DNA from 2 places in the Gilliamella sp. Occ4-3 genome. Region 1 is predicted to be linked to the other one. Evidence: riboswitches for the same ligand, from Rfam matches in the RefSeq annotation. Region 1 holds a riboswitch; the other holds the start of a gene.
What was found. A riboswitch is a leader RNA that binds a small molecule or an ion and turns the genes downstream of it on or off. The one in region 1 is predicted to bind thiamine pyrophosphate.
Positions count from the first base shown of each region.

Region 2: it holds a riboswitch for thiamine pyrophosphate, as region 1 does, so the genes downstream of both, thiM (hydroxyethylthiazole kinase) here and thiB (thiamine ABC transporter substrate binding subunit) in region 1, are expected to answer to the same signal.

Region 1 is NZ_LZHR01000117.1:9,084-17,297, reverse strand. Features, by position in the region: gene dinB (DNA polymerase IV) at 73-1,128, opposite strand; gene cptA (phosphoethanolamine transferase CptA) at 1,211-2,917, opposite strand; gene thiQ (thiamine ABC transporter ATP-binding protein ThiQ) at 3,035-3,745, opposite strand; gene thiP (thiamine/thiamine pyrophosphate ABC transporter permease) at 3,723-5,300, opposite strand; gene thiB (thiamine ABC transporter substrate binding subunit) at 5,315-6,310, opposite strand; TPP riboswitch at 6,351-6,459, opposite strand; gene A9G44_RS11885 (hypothetical protein) at 6,682-7,617, opposite strand; gene A9G44_RS11880 (hypothetical protein) at 8,114-8,214, opposite strand, start outside.
Region 2 is NZ_LZHR01000014.1:7,710-15,923, reverse strand. Features, by position in the region: gene trpS (tryptophan--tRNA ligase) at 1-120, shown strand, start outside; gene trkA (Trk system potassium transporter TrkA) at 229-1,590, shown strand; TPP riboswitch at 1,628-1,729, shown strand; gene thiM (hydroxyethylthiazole kinase) at 1,794-2,579, shown strand; gene thiE (thiamine phosphate synthase) at 2,592-3,233, shown strand; gene thiD (bifunctional hydroxymethylpyrimidine kinase/phosphomethylpyrimidine kinase) at 3,245-4,039, shown strand; gene A9G44_RS01135 (STY0301 family protein) at 4,106-4,564, opposite strand; gene A9G44_RS01130 (heavy-metal-associated domain-containing protein) at 4,744-4,944, opposite strand; gene A9G44_RS01125 (hypothetical protein) at 5,080-6,018, shown strand; gene A9G44_RS01120 (RNA ligase RtcB family protein) at 6,569-7,657, shown strand; gene prfH (peptide chain release factor H) at 7,657-8,214, shown strand, end outside.

The sequences.
Region 1 (8,214 bases):
TTAGCTAGCTATCATTTGTTATGAGGATGTTTGAAGGCTTTGCCTGCATCCTCATTTTTATGGTTAAAAGGGCTAAAACTGAAAAATCAACTGCTTTTCAACTTGCGGATCGATTAACGTTACATGAAAACCAATTAACCGAACTCCACGCCCATTACGCCGTTCTAACCAAACTTTATGCGCTTGCTCAATTAAATCAGCTTTATCCAATTTAGACCACACATGTTCTTGCGTAGTTAGCTGAAAATCGTCAAACTTAAATTTTACGCCTTGCCGAGCAATCGATAAATCAGCACGAACTTTGCTTAACCGTTTTTCCATTTCATCAAATAATGGATCGAACTGCAATAAACATTCTTCCCAACTATGAATATCATCAGTTAAAGTACGCTCTACCCCTACCGATTTACGTTGCCTGTCATTACACACTTCACGATCATCAATACCTTGGCATCGCTCATATAGTATTCTTCCAAATTTACCGAATTGGGTAATTAATTTAGTTACATCATAATTAACAATATCATTGCATGTAAATAGCCCCAATTGGGCTAATTTTTTTTCCGTGACCTTACCCACACCTGGGATTTTTTTTAACGGTAGCTGCTCTATAAAACTATCAACGTTATCTGGTGTTATTACATATTGACCATTAGGTTTATTCATATCAGAGGCTATTTTGGCAAGAAACTTAAGTGGAGCAACACCTGCCGATGCAGTTAACTCAAGTTCCTTGTAAATTGCCTGACGGATATCTTGAGCAATTAAAGTAGCTGAACCATAACAAAGTTTGCAATCAGTTACATCAAGGTAAGCTTCGTCGAGTGATAAAGCCTCAATAGATTCAGTATATCGTTTAAATATTTGGTGGATCTGTTTGGAGACTTCTTTATAAACTGCATGCCTACCCGCTATAATTTTAAGGTTAGGACAAAGTTTTATGGCTTGAGCCATTGACATAGCACTGTGTATACCATACTGACGAGCTAAATAATTGGCAGTCGCAACCACGCCACGCTTACGAGGATCGCCCCCTACCGCAATAGGCATATTGCGATAACGGGGATTGTCTCTCATTTCAACGGCGGCATAAAAACAATCCATATCAACATGAATAATTTTTCGCATAGCGGGTTTCACAATACTCAAATATAACTGTATAAATATACAATATTATACCTTAAATATTTGTGTAAACAACCTAAGTGAATTACTTAGTTAATTTATCAAAATCAATTAGGCCATTCTTGTCATAAGGATCGCCAATCCAACGAATCGATTCATGAAAATTAGGATTAACAATACTTTTTTCAGGAACATATAAGTTATAACTTAATCCAGCTAAATCAGACCAAGTATGAATCAAATCTTGTGTACTAAATTTTCGATCTACATAAGCTTGATAGTTATTAGGATGCGTTTCCACCCATGTTGGCGATTGCCAAAGCATAAATGGCACAGTATACATAGTTTTAGTTGGTGCCTTCTCGTTTCGCCCTAACACATTATGCGGTGGCGTTTGATAAACATCTTCACCATGATCTGAAAAATATAACATAAAACCATTTTCTTTACTGTTTTTAAAGATATTAAACAGTGTTGTTGTGACATAATCGTTATAACTTATTGCATTATCATAACTATTATATACATCTACTTTATCGTCATCGAGAGGATATGGAATACTTTCCTTATCTTTAAAACGGTCATACTTACCGTCTTTTGGATAGAGGAACTCGTATTTCATATGCGTACCAAGCAGATGGATAACAATAAATTTCTTTTCAGCGTTGTCAGCTAGCACTTTTTTGAAAGGCTCAAATACCGATTCATCATATTGTCTTGAACTTTGATTACGATCGTTATTCATATAAAACTGTTCATCGGCTTGTTTAGAAAACATAGTCAACATAGTATTACGCTTGGTCATGGTCTGCTGGTTAGTGATCCAAAATGTTTTATACCCTGCTTGCTTCATAAGATTTATTAATGAAGGAGTTTTAAGGTATAAATCGGGATGCTTCTCATCAGCAAAAGTTAACGCTTGTTGCAAAATTTCGATAGTATAAGGTCTTGATGAAACCACATCGTTAAATACAACAAAATCAGTATTATCTTTTTTAAACTGCTCAATTTGAGGTGTGGTATTTCGCCCATAACCATAAATACTCATCCTATTACGTGTTGTTGATTCACCAATGACTAACACCAACGTCCTAGGCGTATTACCGTTAGCATCTTTTAAATTTTCAACAGGAGATAAAGTGTCTAAATGATTTAAAATATCTTCCATATTTTTAAGTTGAGATCGATAAGCTAAATAGCTATTAATAAGTTGCCATGGCACAGTTGTTTCCATACGCGTTAATAAATGAGTTCCGGCTTTTTCAATAGATGATTTTTTTATTGTCACACTAATAAACACAGGCATTATGGCATAAATAGCTATTAATAGTGATACAATCCATTTAGTAGAAGTTTTAATATAAACAGGTCTGACTTTACTCCAAAGATAAATACCCACTAAACTATAAATAATCAATACTACAACTAATTTAATACTAAAATACTGCTGAACAAATTCGCTCGATTCACTATAATTTGATTCTGCCATAACAAAAAATACACTTTGCGAAAATTCTTGTCGATAAATCACAAAATAACCGACTGAAACCAAAGACAAACAGCCGATAATAAGACCAAATATAGTCGCAATCTTTCTTGTATAATTAGGAAAAATCAAAACAGGAATAAGCCAAATCAAACTATAGATAATTGAATCGCGAAGTCCAATTGCATTGGAATGCCCCGAAAGAAAAATATATAACTGTAATGCACTAGAAAAATAAGTAAAAAATAAAATATTAAAGATAAGTGCTGACCAGCTAAATTTGTTGGTTGCTTTTATGTTTAGCATAGATATTTAATTTGCTTTGTTATTGATCATAAAATGCAATATATGCTTGGTAGATTAATAAAACCTTAAGCTTTAAATATCTAAATTTAAATATATAAATTATTAAATGCTAACCTCTTACTTCTTGGAGATATTTAAACCCAATATCTTTGCAATGTGATTACTTTCGGGTTGGTTTAATTGGTTTGGTAAACCATAAAAAACGATCTGCCCATTATCTACCACCAAACAACGAGAAAAATAACTAAGCGAATCATTAAGATTGTGTGACACCATCATTAATGTCAAATCGAGCTCATCGCAAATTTGATCAACTAGTGCTAACATCTCAAATCGTAATGCTTGATCGAGAGCTGAAAATGGCTCATCTAATAATAAAATAGGTCGACGTTGAATTAAACAACGAGCTAACGCAACACGTTGATTCTGACCACCTGAAAGTTGTTCGGGATAACGATTATTAAAACCTGTTAAACCAACTTTGGCTAACATATCATCTATTGTTTGGCGTTCCGATGTATTTAGTTTTAAACAAGGCTTTATGCCTAAGCCAATATTTTGTTCAACATTTAAATGATCAAATAAATTATTATATTGAAATAAAATCGAAACGGGCCGCTTTCCTGGTTGAGTGTGAGTCATATTTTGATGATTAAGTAAAATTTGCCCTGAGTTTGGTGAAATAAACCCAGCAATCAAGCTTAACAATGAGCTTTTACCTGCACCACTTGGCCCAACAATAACCACCTTTTCTTTTGCAGTAATTTTGATATCAAAATGCATTTTAAAATTATCGTATTGACAATTAATTTGATTCAGTTCGATCATAATCTATCACAACCAGTAAACTAAAAGATAATATTAGCAATAATGCAGCAGTTACAGCACTTTCATGATAATGATAATACGATATTTGCTCATATAAATAATAAGGTAACGTTGTGACTGACTGGCCACCAAATAACGCAATAATACCAAAATCACCCAACGATAATATTGCTGAAAAAGCAAAACTTTGAATAATTAACTTTTTTAATGCTTTATATTCAATTAAATAAAAATGCCAAAAACCAGTAATATTAAGTGATTGGCTTAAGTGCCAATAGCGTGATGTAACATCATACATTGGTGCAGCAAGGTTTTTTAATATAAATGGCAGTGCCATTAAACTGTTACAAAGCATCGTCAAAACACAAACAAAGACCGAACTATAAGCGTACGAAAATAACAGTAAAAACAAACCTGACGCCAGCACCATGCTTGGAATAATTAAAATCAGCGATCCAATTAACATTAACCGATTACTCCATTTTATTTGCTGATTAATCAATAATCGGCTGTTTGTATAGAGTAATAATAAAGCTAGTAGCATAGCAATACTGGCTGCCCCAAAAGCAATTAGTAAAGAAAACATAACTGCACGTTGAAAGGCCACTGAAAAAAATGACCACTGAAAAAAATAAATACCTTTTATTAATATAGTTATGATGGGTAGCAAAATAAATAATGCACCAATAACAATAATAACAAAACTCGACAAAATTAAGCTAAACGAAACAGGTAAACGATAACTTTGCTTAACATATTGAGTGTTAAATTTATAGCTATAATTAAACTTTTGCATCAACCCCATAAAAAAAGTACAACAAACCAACTGCAAACATGCTAAAAGCACGGCTTGTATCAAATCAAATTCACGGATGGATTGATAAATGGCAACTTCAAGTGTGGTATATTTAGGTCCACCACCTAGAGCCAATACAATAGCAAAACTAGAAAAACAAAGCATAAAGATTAGCGATGCCATAGGTAGCAACTGTCGACGCAATAGTGGCCATTCCACCAATTTAAAATAAGTAAAACTCGAAAAATTCAATTGAGCAGCTAATTGTTTGTGTTCGACTGGTACACTATTTAAGGTTTGATAAAACAAGCAACAAGCATAAGGGAAATTAAGAAATATATGTGCCAATAAAATACCTTTTAAACCATAAATGGATATCACAAAAGGCAAACCTAAATAATGACAAAACGACGCTAATAAACCATGTTGCCCATAAACAGATAATAACCCCGTTACCACAACCAACGTAGGAAATATAAACGTGATAGGCATAATGCGTAGCAATAGATTTTTACCCCAAAAATTGACTATCGATAGGGCTTTAGCCATCAATATTGCCAATAACACAGATAGCAATGTTGATAACGTTGCTTGAAATATTGTTATCCAAATAACATGTAATAAATAACTATCAAAATAGACAGTTAAATTATTAGACTCAAAAGCAACTAAACAAAGCGCAAATAGTGCTGAACCTAATACAACTAAAATCAAGCTTGCAGCACTAATGCCAGGGATTAACGTTCTTAATTTCAACATTATACTGAATAAAACTATTTACTAATGGTGGATTTCCATTCACGCACCCACCTCTTTTGATTATTTTTAACTTGCTTAGCATCAAACTCAAGTGCTTTATTGACTGGTTTAATTTGCTGAAAAGCTTCAGGCAACGTTATATTAATAATCGGATACATGAAATTTTTTTCAGCAAATTGACGTTGTACATCAGGCGTTAATAAATATTGTAAAAAAGCACGTGCCAATTCGGGATGCTGACTATACTTAGTAATACCCGCAACTTCGACTTGGCGATAATGCCCTTCGTCAAAAATAGCAGCAGCATAACGATGATCATTATCATTCATAATATGTGCAACTGGCGAAGTGCTATAACTAAGCACAAAATCAGCTTCGCCTTTTAAAAATAGGCCATAAGCTTCACCCCAACCTTTGGTCACTGTCACAGTATTTTTTGCTATTTTCTGCCATGCAGATGCAGCATCATCACCATATATATTTTTCACCCAAAATAATAAACCTAACCCAGGAGTGCTGGTTCGTGGGTCTTGATAGATAATTTTCCAGTTGACTTTATTATCTACTAACTCATGCATGCTGTGTGGTGGATTACTGATTTTTTGTTGATCATAAATAAAAGCGAAATAACCAAAATCATAGGGCATAAAATCACTATCCCACCAGTTGGTATTTAAATTATCTGGTTTATTGATTTGATGAGGTATAACTATTTTGGCTTGTTTTGCCTGTTCTAAAAGATTGTTGTCTAATCCTAAAATTACATCGGCATTAGTTCTATCACCTTCAAGTCGCATTCGATTTAAAACCGCTACTCCATCGCCTAATGTAACAATCTCAAGTTCACAGTTACACTGTGCTTCAAACCCTTTCTCAATTGCTTTTCCTGGTCCCCATTCTGAAATAAAGGAATTATAACTATAAACAGTTAAGGTTGGTTTTACATTGGCAGCATTTGCCATAAAAGGTACCGAAAATACCAAGGATAATAACAATTTTTTACAAAACATTTTGCCTCCAAAATAGCAAATAAAAGACAAAAGGTTTGAGCAAGTGCAATAACTCAAATCCCTCCGCTGGCATGATCCAGTTCAGGTTCGGCGGGTTATGTTATTCTATCTAACATTCTCAGCCCTTCAGGGCACCCCGTTGAGAACATCGATTAGTTTAGAGGTTAGTATGAAGATTGTAAACATCGGAAGTGATAAAAATTTAATGTAGGAACAACTCGCTTTATTTATGAAGTTTAAAAAACGGCTATAAAGAATATACATGAAAAAAAACAAACGCCTTATCACTGACAAAAGATATGGCGCTTATATTATAAAGGAGAGGCAACTATTACCAATTTGGTTAAATGTTTACCTTTACTTAAATTAGTTTATTGAGTTATAAAAAAATTAAGTTGTTTAGTTTCATCGAATGCCCCATCAAGTTCTCTTGTAGCGAACTGATAGCTTTGATTTGAATCTCCTGCTTTCGTACATTCTGTTATGATGGCATGTTTCGTGTGAAAAGTTTCAGACGATGTTAACTGTTTGTATAACAAGGCTAAATCTTTACCTGTCAGAGTAAAAAGCTTATTCCAATCATTTAACTGCGTTTCTACAAATTCGCGACCTTTCTTACAAGCAATAGCATCTAGCTGAATATTTGGTATAGTATATTTTTTAAGCTCAGAAAATTTAGGATGTTCATTTATAAAATCAACTTTTTCATTAAGCCCTTCTGTTTTTAAAGCTTCAATAAAGCCATCTTCTCGGAATAATTTGATTTTTCGAGATTGAAATTGCCCTTTCCCTCGTAAAGTTACTTCATCTGGATAAGGTTCATCTACTGAATAATCCCAAAAATCTTTTTGACGCTCAATAAAAACATCATTAATAACTTTAACTGGTAGTTCAAGCTCTTGCTGTTCACCTTTAATAATTACTGGAACTGAATTTAAATATTTAGCTATCAACTTATCGTAAGTTTCATCACTCACATTCGAAGTTGTATAAAAAGTTGTTAATAAATAATAATTACTTTGAGTAGGATTAATTAATCCTGAACTATCAGTTGTTGAAGGTTTAGCTATAAAATTTAATGATTGATTACCGTAAGACAGTGTATGCTTACCGTATTCAAATGTATAATTCACACTTGATTTTGCTGGAATGGTTAATTCATTTCCATCAATAATCACTTTTATTTCATTTGGTGTTGGATTATCAATCATACGATCAACAGAGCTAGACGAAGTGGTACCTGAACCGAAACAACCGACCAATGTTATGCTGCAAACTAGCAACAAAGAATATTTTATTTTTTTCATCGCATTAATTTTTTTGTAAAGTTTTTAAAAGAAACCATATTTTATCATGAATTTGATAAAACAACTATTTTAGCTATCACTTCAATAATTGAATTGAAAAAGTATGGAGTTGATGTTCTGATAAACCAAACGTCGTTTTATTTTAGATGAAATTTAGTACTGATATAGCAACTTTTTAATTGTAGGAATTTCTAGTGTTGTTTACAGTAATTAATACTATAAACATTGCGAGAAATCATGCATCAACAAGGATTCAAGTTTCATTTAGCCGAAAACCGTGTTTACTAACCAACGCTGTCCCAAACAAACACATTTTTAATTTTTGACTAGATATGCTCTAATCCAGCCCGTACTTCTTTATATTGGACGAATTAGAGCAATTCCGCAAATAAATAAAGACATTCAATTTACTCATTGGACACTCATTTACAAAAATGAGCACCAATGAGTATGTAGTCTTTATTTAGTTAAGTTTTAGTTATGATATTTATAGTAATTATAGATATGATAAATCTCGAACCATATCTTCAATATATACTTTTAATTCTGTTAATTGCTGGTCTTTTGCCGCTCGAAGCAAGCTATCTTTGGTTTGCA
Region 2 (8,214 bases), on a different contig from region 1:
CATCAGTATCGAGATGATGAAAGTTATCTAATTTCAATAATGCAAGAAGGGGCAGAAAAAGCACGCTCAAAAGCCGAACCAACTTTGAAAAAAGTTTATAATGCAATCGGTTTTGTATAATTGAAGAATTAATAACTGATTGTTACTAAAAATAAAACAGTATGCAATGGCTTTAAGATACAAGGAAAATGGGTAACGATTAAAGCCATTTAAATATACAGGTTAGTTATGAAGATTATTATTCTTGGTGCAGGACAAACAGGTAGTGCGCTTGCTGAATATCTTGTCACTGAAAAACAAAACGATGTCACGGTGATTGATGAAAATTATGATAAATTACAATCACTACAAGAACGTTTTGATTTACAGGTGATTTGCGGAAAATCATCTTACCCACAAGTTTTAGAAAGTGCAGGTGCTGAATCAGCTGATATGCTTGTTGCTGTAACTAACTCTGATGAAGTCAACATGATGGCCTGCCAAATTGGGCATGTCATGTTCAATATTCCACAAAAAGTTGCGCGCATTAGAGCACCTGAATACAATAACGAAAACTACCCTCTTTTCAATAAAGATTGTATTAATATCAATCATATCATTGCTCCAGAAAACCTTATCACCAACCATATTAGTCAATTAGTACAATATCCTGGTTCGCTACAATTTGCATCTTTTTACGACAATCGTGTCTGTTTGGTTGCCGTTACCGCTTATTATGGCGGTGCTTTAGTAGGTAGTGAATTATCAGAACTCAAAGAACATTTACCACATGTTGAAGCTCGAGTTGTTGCTATTTACCGTAAAAATCGTTTTATCCGCCCGCTTGGTTCAACACTTATCGAAGCAGGCGATATGGTCTACTTTATAACGCCACCCGTTAATATCAAAGCAGTGACCAGTGAGTTACAACGGTTAGAAAAACCATATAAACGAATAATTATCAGCGGCGGCGGTGGTGTAGCTGTCGCTCTAGCAAAACGTTTAGAAAATGACTATCAAGTCAAATTAATTGAGCGGAATGCCGAACGAGCCGAATTAATTGCCGAGCAACTCGTTAATACAACAGTATTACATGGTGAATCATCGGACCAAGAATTGCTCTCACAAGAACAAGTTGAGCTTACTGATCTATTTATCGCTGTTACCAGTGATGATGAATCCAATATCATGTCTTCTATGTTAGCCAAAAGAATGGGAGCAAAAAAAGTAATTGTACTAATTCAACGCCAAGCCTACCTTGAACTAATTAATGATAGTGTGATTGATATTGCGATTTCTCCACAACACGCCACAATATCTGAGCTATTAAGCCATGTTAGACAAACTGGGGTTGTTAAAGTTGTTTCATTAAGACAAGGGGAATCCGAAATTGTCGAAATTATTGCCAATGGTAATAGTGAAACATCAAGACTGGTTGGCAAAAATATTAATGGCTTAAAACTCCCATCGGGTGCAACCATCGGAGCTGTAGTGCGTGGAGAAGATGTTATTATCGTTAATACTGATTTAACCATTGAAGACAATGATCATCTAATCATCTTCTTACCAGATAGAAAAGCAATTACTGATATTGAAAGATTATTACAATAGCTTGTTAAAAACAGATAATCAGTTCATAATAAAAAATCATTTTGACTCGGGGTGTTTTTTGTCTAAACAAAAAACTGAGATTTCACCCGTTGAACCTGATCTGGATTATACCAGCGTAGGGAAGTCTAAGCCATAAAAGCCTTAAATTGGCAAATTCTTCCCGACATTTATAGAACTAATAAATCAGTAAGAAAGGAAGAAATATGTCAGTAACCAAATCATTCCAAATTACCCAAACCGCTCCTTTTATCAATCATATAAAACAAAAACGCCCACTAGTGCATTGCATTACTAATGATGTAGTCCAAAACTTTACCGCCAATGTGCTACTTGCTATTGGTGCATCTCCTGCAATGGTGATTGCCGAACAAGAAGTTGCTGAATTTGTCAACATTGCCGATAGCTTACTGATTAATATTGGCACTATTCACAGCAACACAGCCCAAAGTATGCTATTAGCGGCCGCCAAGGCACAGCAAACACAAACTCCATGGGTACTCGATCCTGTTGCTGTAGGAGCTGCACTTAATTATCGAACTGAAATTGCACATCAATTATTATCATTTAATCCCACAGTAATACGAGGTAATGCTTCAGAAATATTAGCACTAAATGGTCAAAAATCTTTCTCAAAAGGCCCCGACGGTCAAGACACAACTCAATCAGCTTTAAACGCTGCCCAAGAGTTTGCGCAAAAATATCAAACTATTGTCGCAATGACAGGCGATGTTGACTATATAACTAACGGAAACAGCACATATAGTATAACTGGTGGTGATATTGCTTTAACAAAAGTAACAGGTACAGGATGCTCATTATCTGCAATGGTAGCGGCTTTCATAGCTAATTCGCCTGACCCACTATTAGCCACTGCCTGTGCATGTTTTATGATGAAAAAAGCTGGTGAGCTAGCTAATAAACAACAAGGACTGGGGACTTTCTCGATATCACTATTAGATCAACTCTCAACATTTAATCCATCGCTTTAATAAGGAAACCAGATGAAAAAACAACTGGATTTAACCCTCTATTTAGTCCTTGATCCATTATTATGCGGCGGCATTAATGGCATGGTAAACACCACCAAAATTGCTGTTTCAAATGGTGTGACTGCAATACAGTTAAGATCCGAACGTGAGTTTAGCGGTAAAGATTGGTACTACGCTGCCTTAGCATTGAAAGAAGCATTAAGCGACACCTCTGTTCCACTATTTATAAATGATCATGTAGATATTGCTTTAGCGGTTGATGCCGATGGTGTCCATATTGGACAAAGTGATTTGCCTGTTGATGTAGCTCGACAACTTATCGGCAAAGATAAATGGTTAGGTCTTTCGGTAACTAACCAACAACAACTTAAAGCAGTTCCTTGGCAGCAGGTTAATTATATTGGCATAGGGCCTATCTTCCCAACCATAACCAAAAAAAATGCAACGGTAGCAATAGGAACTGAACAATTAACTGAATTAGTCAAACTAAAACAGTGCCCAGCTGTTGCCATTGGTGGTATTGATGAAAACAATATAACTAATATTATTCAAACGGGCATTGACGGGGTTGCTGTAGTTTCGGCTATTTGTGGCAAAAAAGATATTCAACAAGCAACATTATCGCTTATCAACAAAATCAAACAAGTTAAATAGGAAATACTATCATGACAACAATTGCATTAACCATTGCAGGATCTGATCCTAGCGGTGGTGCAGGTATTCAAGCCGATCTAAAAACTTTTTCTGCACTTGGTGCATATGGTATGTCAGTTATCACTGCCCTAACGGCACAAAGCACGCAAGGGGTTGATGCGGTATTAGCTATATCGCCCGAATTTATTGAAGCCCAATTTAATACACTTTATCAAGATATTCAAATTGATAGCGTAAAAATGGGTATGCTAATGAATAAAGAAATAGTTGCAACCGTTTACCACCTTCTTAAAACAAACCCTATTCCTACTATCGTGTTAGATACTGTAATGGTTGCTAAAGGTGGACATCCCCTTTTAAAGTCTGATGCCGTAACAGCTATTCGTGAGCTTTTATTACCCTTAGCCACAATTATTACTCCCAATCTACCAGAAGCAGCCGCGCTACTTGATTGTGATGAAGCTAAAACCGAAGATGAAATGCAAAAGCAAGGGCATGAATTACTCAAGTTAGGCTGTAAAGCGGTATTAATGAAAGGGGGACATTTGCCTAGCAATGAAAGCCCTGATTATTTGATCACACACAATAATATAATAAGAATGACCTTTCCACGCATCCAAACTAAAAATACTCACGGAACGGGGTGCACATTATCAGCAGCTATTGCAGCATTATTACCTAAAAATAATTTAGAAGAAGCAATCGCCCAAGCAAAAAATTATCTACAAGGCGCAATTAGCCATGCCGATGATTTAAATATAGGGAAAGGAATTGGACCAACGCATCATTTTTACCGCTGGTGGTAATTGTTCAAAATATTAATGGGATTTACGTTACTAACTATTGCATATAACAACAAATCCCATACGCAACTAATGCAGATCTTTTGCTTCACTCGTACTACAACTGAGCGTTCCTCGCTTTCCTTGCTCGTCTTCAAAATAATCAGCCCAACAACTTTTCATTGATAAATCAATTTGTTTTATCAACTCAACTCTAGTTCCATTATAAGAACAACTAACATAATAAGGTTCAACATCTGTCTTATAATTAACTTCCCATATTAACTCATGTTTCTTACCGTCAACCGTTCCTTTTGCTGGTTTTAAAGCCGCCATTCTAGAAGGCTTATCGTAATAAACAATCATACTAAAAAAGGATGCCTCCTTACTATTTATATCATTAGAAACTTCCCACCCATCAGGCATATTTACAACTTCTTCTTTAATATTAAATTTTTGTGGACAATCAATCTGATAAGCATTAACAAAAAAAACTGCACCACACCAAGCCATAATAGCCACAGTAACACTCAATATTTTACCTTTCATAATATATCCTTATAACAATAGCCTATTAATAAACAGATAAAAGCATTCTAGCATTCCCCAAAATATGCCAATACCTTAAACAAAGTTTTATTAGTTCTGTTTTAATTTGAAATTTCAACAAATTAAAATAGAAAAGATGCTTCAAAATAGCCTAGTGCCGTCAAATATAGATGTAGTTATTACACAATCCTAACAAACTCATAACCAGCCTCATTAACAGCAGTAATCGCAGCTTCTTGCGAAATAGAACTATTTTCGATATCAACCTCGTGTTTGGTTAAATCAACGGTCACTTTTGCATTTGGATCAATATCATTAATTGCTTTTGTTATTGCTTTAACACAGTGTTGACAACTCATATTATCGACTATTAATTTCATGAAAACCTCTCTATTTCTAATGCATTTTTAATAAATAACAGGTCTATTTATAACACTAATTTTATTTGATTACATTTAATTTTTTTTACAAACATGATAAAATTCACTCACTTTTTATACTTATAACAAAATATTATGATGAAAAAAATAAAATATTCTTTACTGCTAATTTGCAGTTTAATCCTTGTTGGATGTTCTGAACCTAGCTCTATCGACCGTTGGATTGACAATCCTACTGCTAACGAAATAAAAGTCACTATTGATGGTAAAGAACTAACTATCCCGGCCAAATCAGGTGTTAATTATACATTTGAATACGGCAAACATACTTTATCGTATAATAATGACGACTTCAATTTTGTCGTAAAACCGGCTCAATTTGGAGAATTAGGTCTTATTAACCCAACACAAAGTAACTATTATTTATACACTGTCATCTATTCAACGTCTGAGTTGAATGATGAACAATACGAAAAGATCTTAAGAGAAAACAGAGAAATAAATAACATCCCAGCCATTATTGATGGTAAAGAGCAAGAAATAGAAATGCCAGCAAAATTAATCAATGATGTATTTATTGAATACAGCCAATATCGTTGGGATTATTCTTATGATCAACCTTTCCCAGAAGAAATAACCCAAGACCTAAGATTAAAGAAAAACCAATCTTATCAACAACGTTTTAGAAAATTATATCGTGAAAGCGACTTTATTGAATTCTTAAAAGAAGATGAACAAGAAGACATTAGCTTCCCTTACAACCCTAAAAAGTTCAGCGAGATAAGCCAATATGTTATTCCTAAGATTGACTTAAATAACATAAAATGCGAAGCCGGTCGCCAATATATGGAAGGCCTGTTAAATGATTGGAATCATCTTATGACATTAAAAGGTAGTGATTTTACAAAACCATACGACAATTTGGCATCAAATGATGCAATGGCTAAAAGCTATGGTGCAGAAGACAAATGTACAGAAGAAAACGATCCTGAGAAAACTTATAGAAAAGAATTGAGGCAATTCGTTGATGCTCTCAGAAATACTCGCGATGTTAACTTTTATGTAATTAAATAGCATTGCCTTAGTCATTTCCAAAAATAAAAAAGAGGTTGTTAAACAGCCTCTTTTAACAGGAAAAGATAATTTCAAATGGATTTTATGCACCAACAAACGAACAAGCTGTTTTCCCATTTTTATTTCAAGAAAAGTACTAAAATTTTTATTCTACTATTTACATCTTGCAAAAAGATAATTATGATACGCGCCATTATTAACCGCAAAGGAGAATTGATTATGATTTATTTAACTAACCTTTGCAGGCTTATCGCAAAATAATTAAGTAATTACCTATCCAACCTTTTACTTCAATTCATTCTGCTAACTTTAGCCTGCCGATTAACTTATACCCAATGATTAAAGACAACTTTATATTAATAAAGTAATGTTTGAAAAGAATAAATTTATTGTGATCTAATCACTATTAAAGAGTTAGGTGTTAAGTAAAATTTTAAGTAAGCTTTCACCTTCAACATATCTTTCTTGCATATGATTTTTTCAAAACAATAGTCTTTATACATCCTCAGGGTAAACCAAAAACAATAATACTTATTAAATGGATTGATATATGGACAATTCTATACAGATATTATCTGACAAAGCATCATATATAGCCTCAAAAAATACATGGATCGAAGGTTTAGCTATTGAGCAATTACTAACAACTGCAAATTTACCCAGTATGGTTAAAGTAGTTGGAATGCCAGATCTTCATCCAGGAAAAGGCTATCCTATTGGGGCGGCTTATTTAAGTCGTGAAATCATTTATCCTGCTTTAATTGGCAGCGATATTGGTTGTGGTATGGGATTTTGGCAAACAGAAATTAATATTGCTAAACTAAGCGTAGGTAAACTAGAACGGCAAATCGGCAATATTGATCAACCAGATATACGGCACAAATATAATCTTGGCACAATTGGCGGTGGTAACCATTTTGCTGAATTACAAAAGGTTAGTAAGATTTTTGATGAACAGTTATTTAATCATTATCAACTTAATGCTAAAAAATTATTTTTATTAGTACATAGTGGTTCAAGAGGATTAGGACATCAAATTTTACAAAATCAAATATCATGCTTTGGTTATCAAGGTTTGCCTGAAAATAGTCCAGAAGCATTAAACTATCTAACTAAACACGACAACGCCGTGGCGTTTGCAACATTAAATCGCCAAACTGTTGCTGAAAGATTAATGAAAAATCTGAATACACAAGGGACAGAAGTGTTAAATGTGTGCCATAACTTTCTGGAAAAAGTAACGTTTTCGAAACAAAACTATTGGTTACATCGTAAAGGAGCCTCTTCAGCTACGGATGAACTAGTGATTGTGCCAGGATCGCGAGGGGATTATAGCTATTTAGTCAAACCAATAAAGAGTGAAGACCTACTTATGTCATTAGCTCACGGCGCAGGGCGTAAATGGCGACGAACCGATTGTAAAGGTAAGTTAGATAATCGTTATTCAATGCAAGAGTTAAAAAGAACTAAATTAGGTACTCGCATAATTTGTGAAGATAGTCGCTTAATTTATGAAGAAGCCCCACAAGCATATAAATCAATCGATAGTGTGATTGAGTCTATGCAACAAGTCAATATTGTTAAAGTCATTGCACAGCTTACGCCAATATTGAACTATAAAACACAAGGAGGTCATTAATGGCATTACTCTTTTTTTCATCTGCCAGAGGACCTGCCGAGTGCACTTTAGCTGTTTCCAAAGCAGTAACAAAATTCTTAGATGAGGCAAGACAATTATCGGTAACAACCGAAATTGTCGAAAACGTATTGGGTGATAACCCCAATACTTTTCGATCAGTCCTTATTTCGGTTGAAGGTTTACAAAGTGAACAATTAATTCAACGTTGGCTTGGAACCATACAATGGATTTGTCAAAGTCCGTATCGACCGACGCATAAACGTAAGAATTGGTTTATCGGTATTACTTGCCTAAAAAATCCCTCGCAAATAGTGGATAGTAGCATTGAATTTACGACTATGAAATCATCAGGTGCAGGTGGCCAGCATGTCAATAAAACCGAATCAGCAGTAAGAGCAACACATCTTGCGACGGGGATTAGTGTTAAAGTACAAACAGAACGAAGTCAACATGCCAATAAACGGTTAGCTAAATTATTACTAGCCCATAAACTTGCCGAATACGAAGCAAATACACATCAACAACATAAGACCACGCGCCAACAATTTCATTACTCG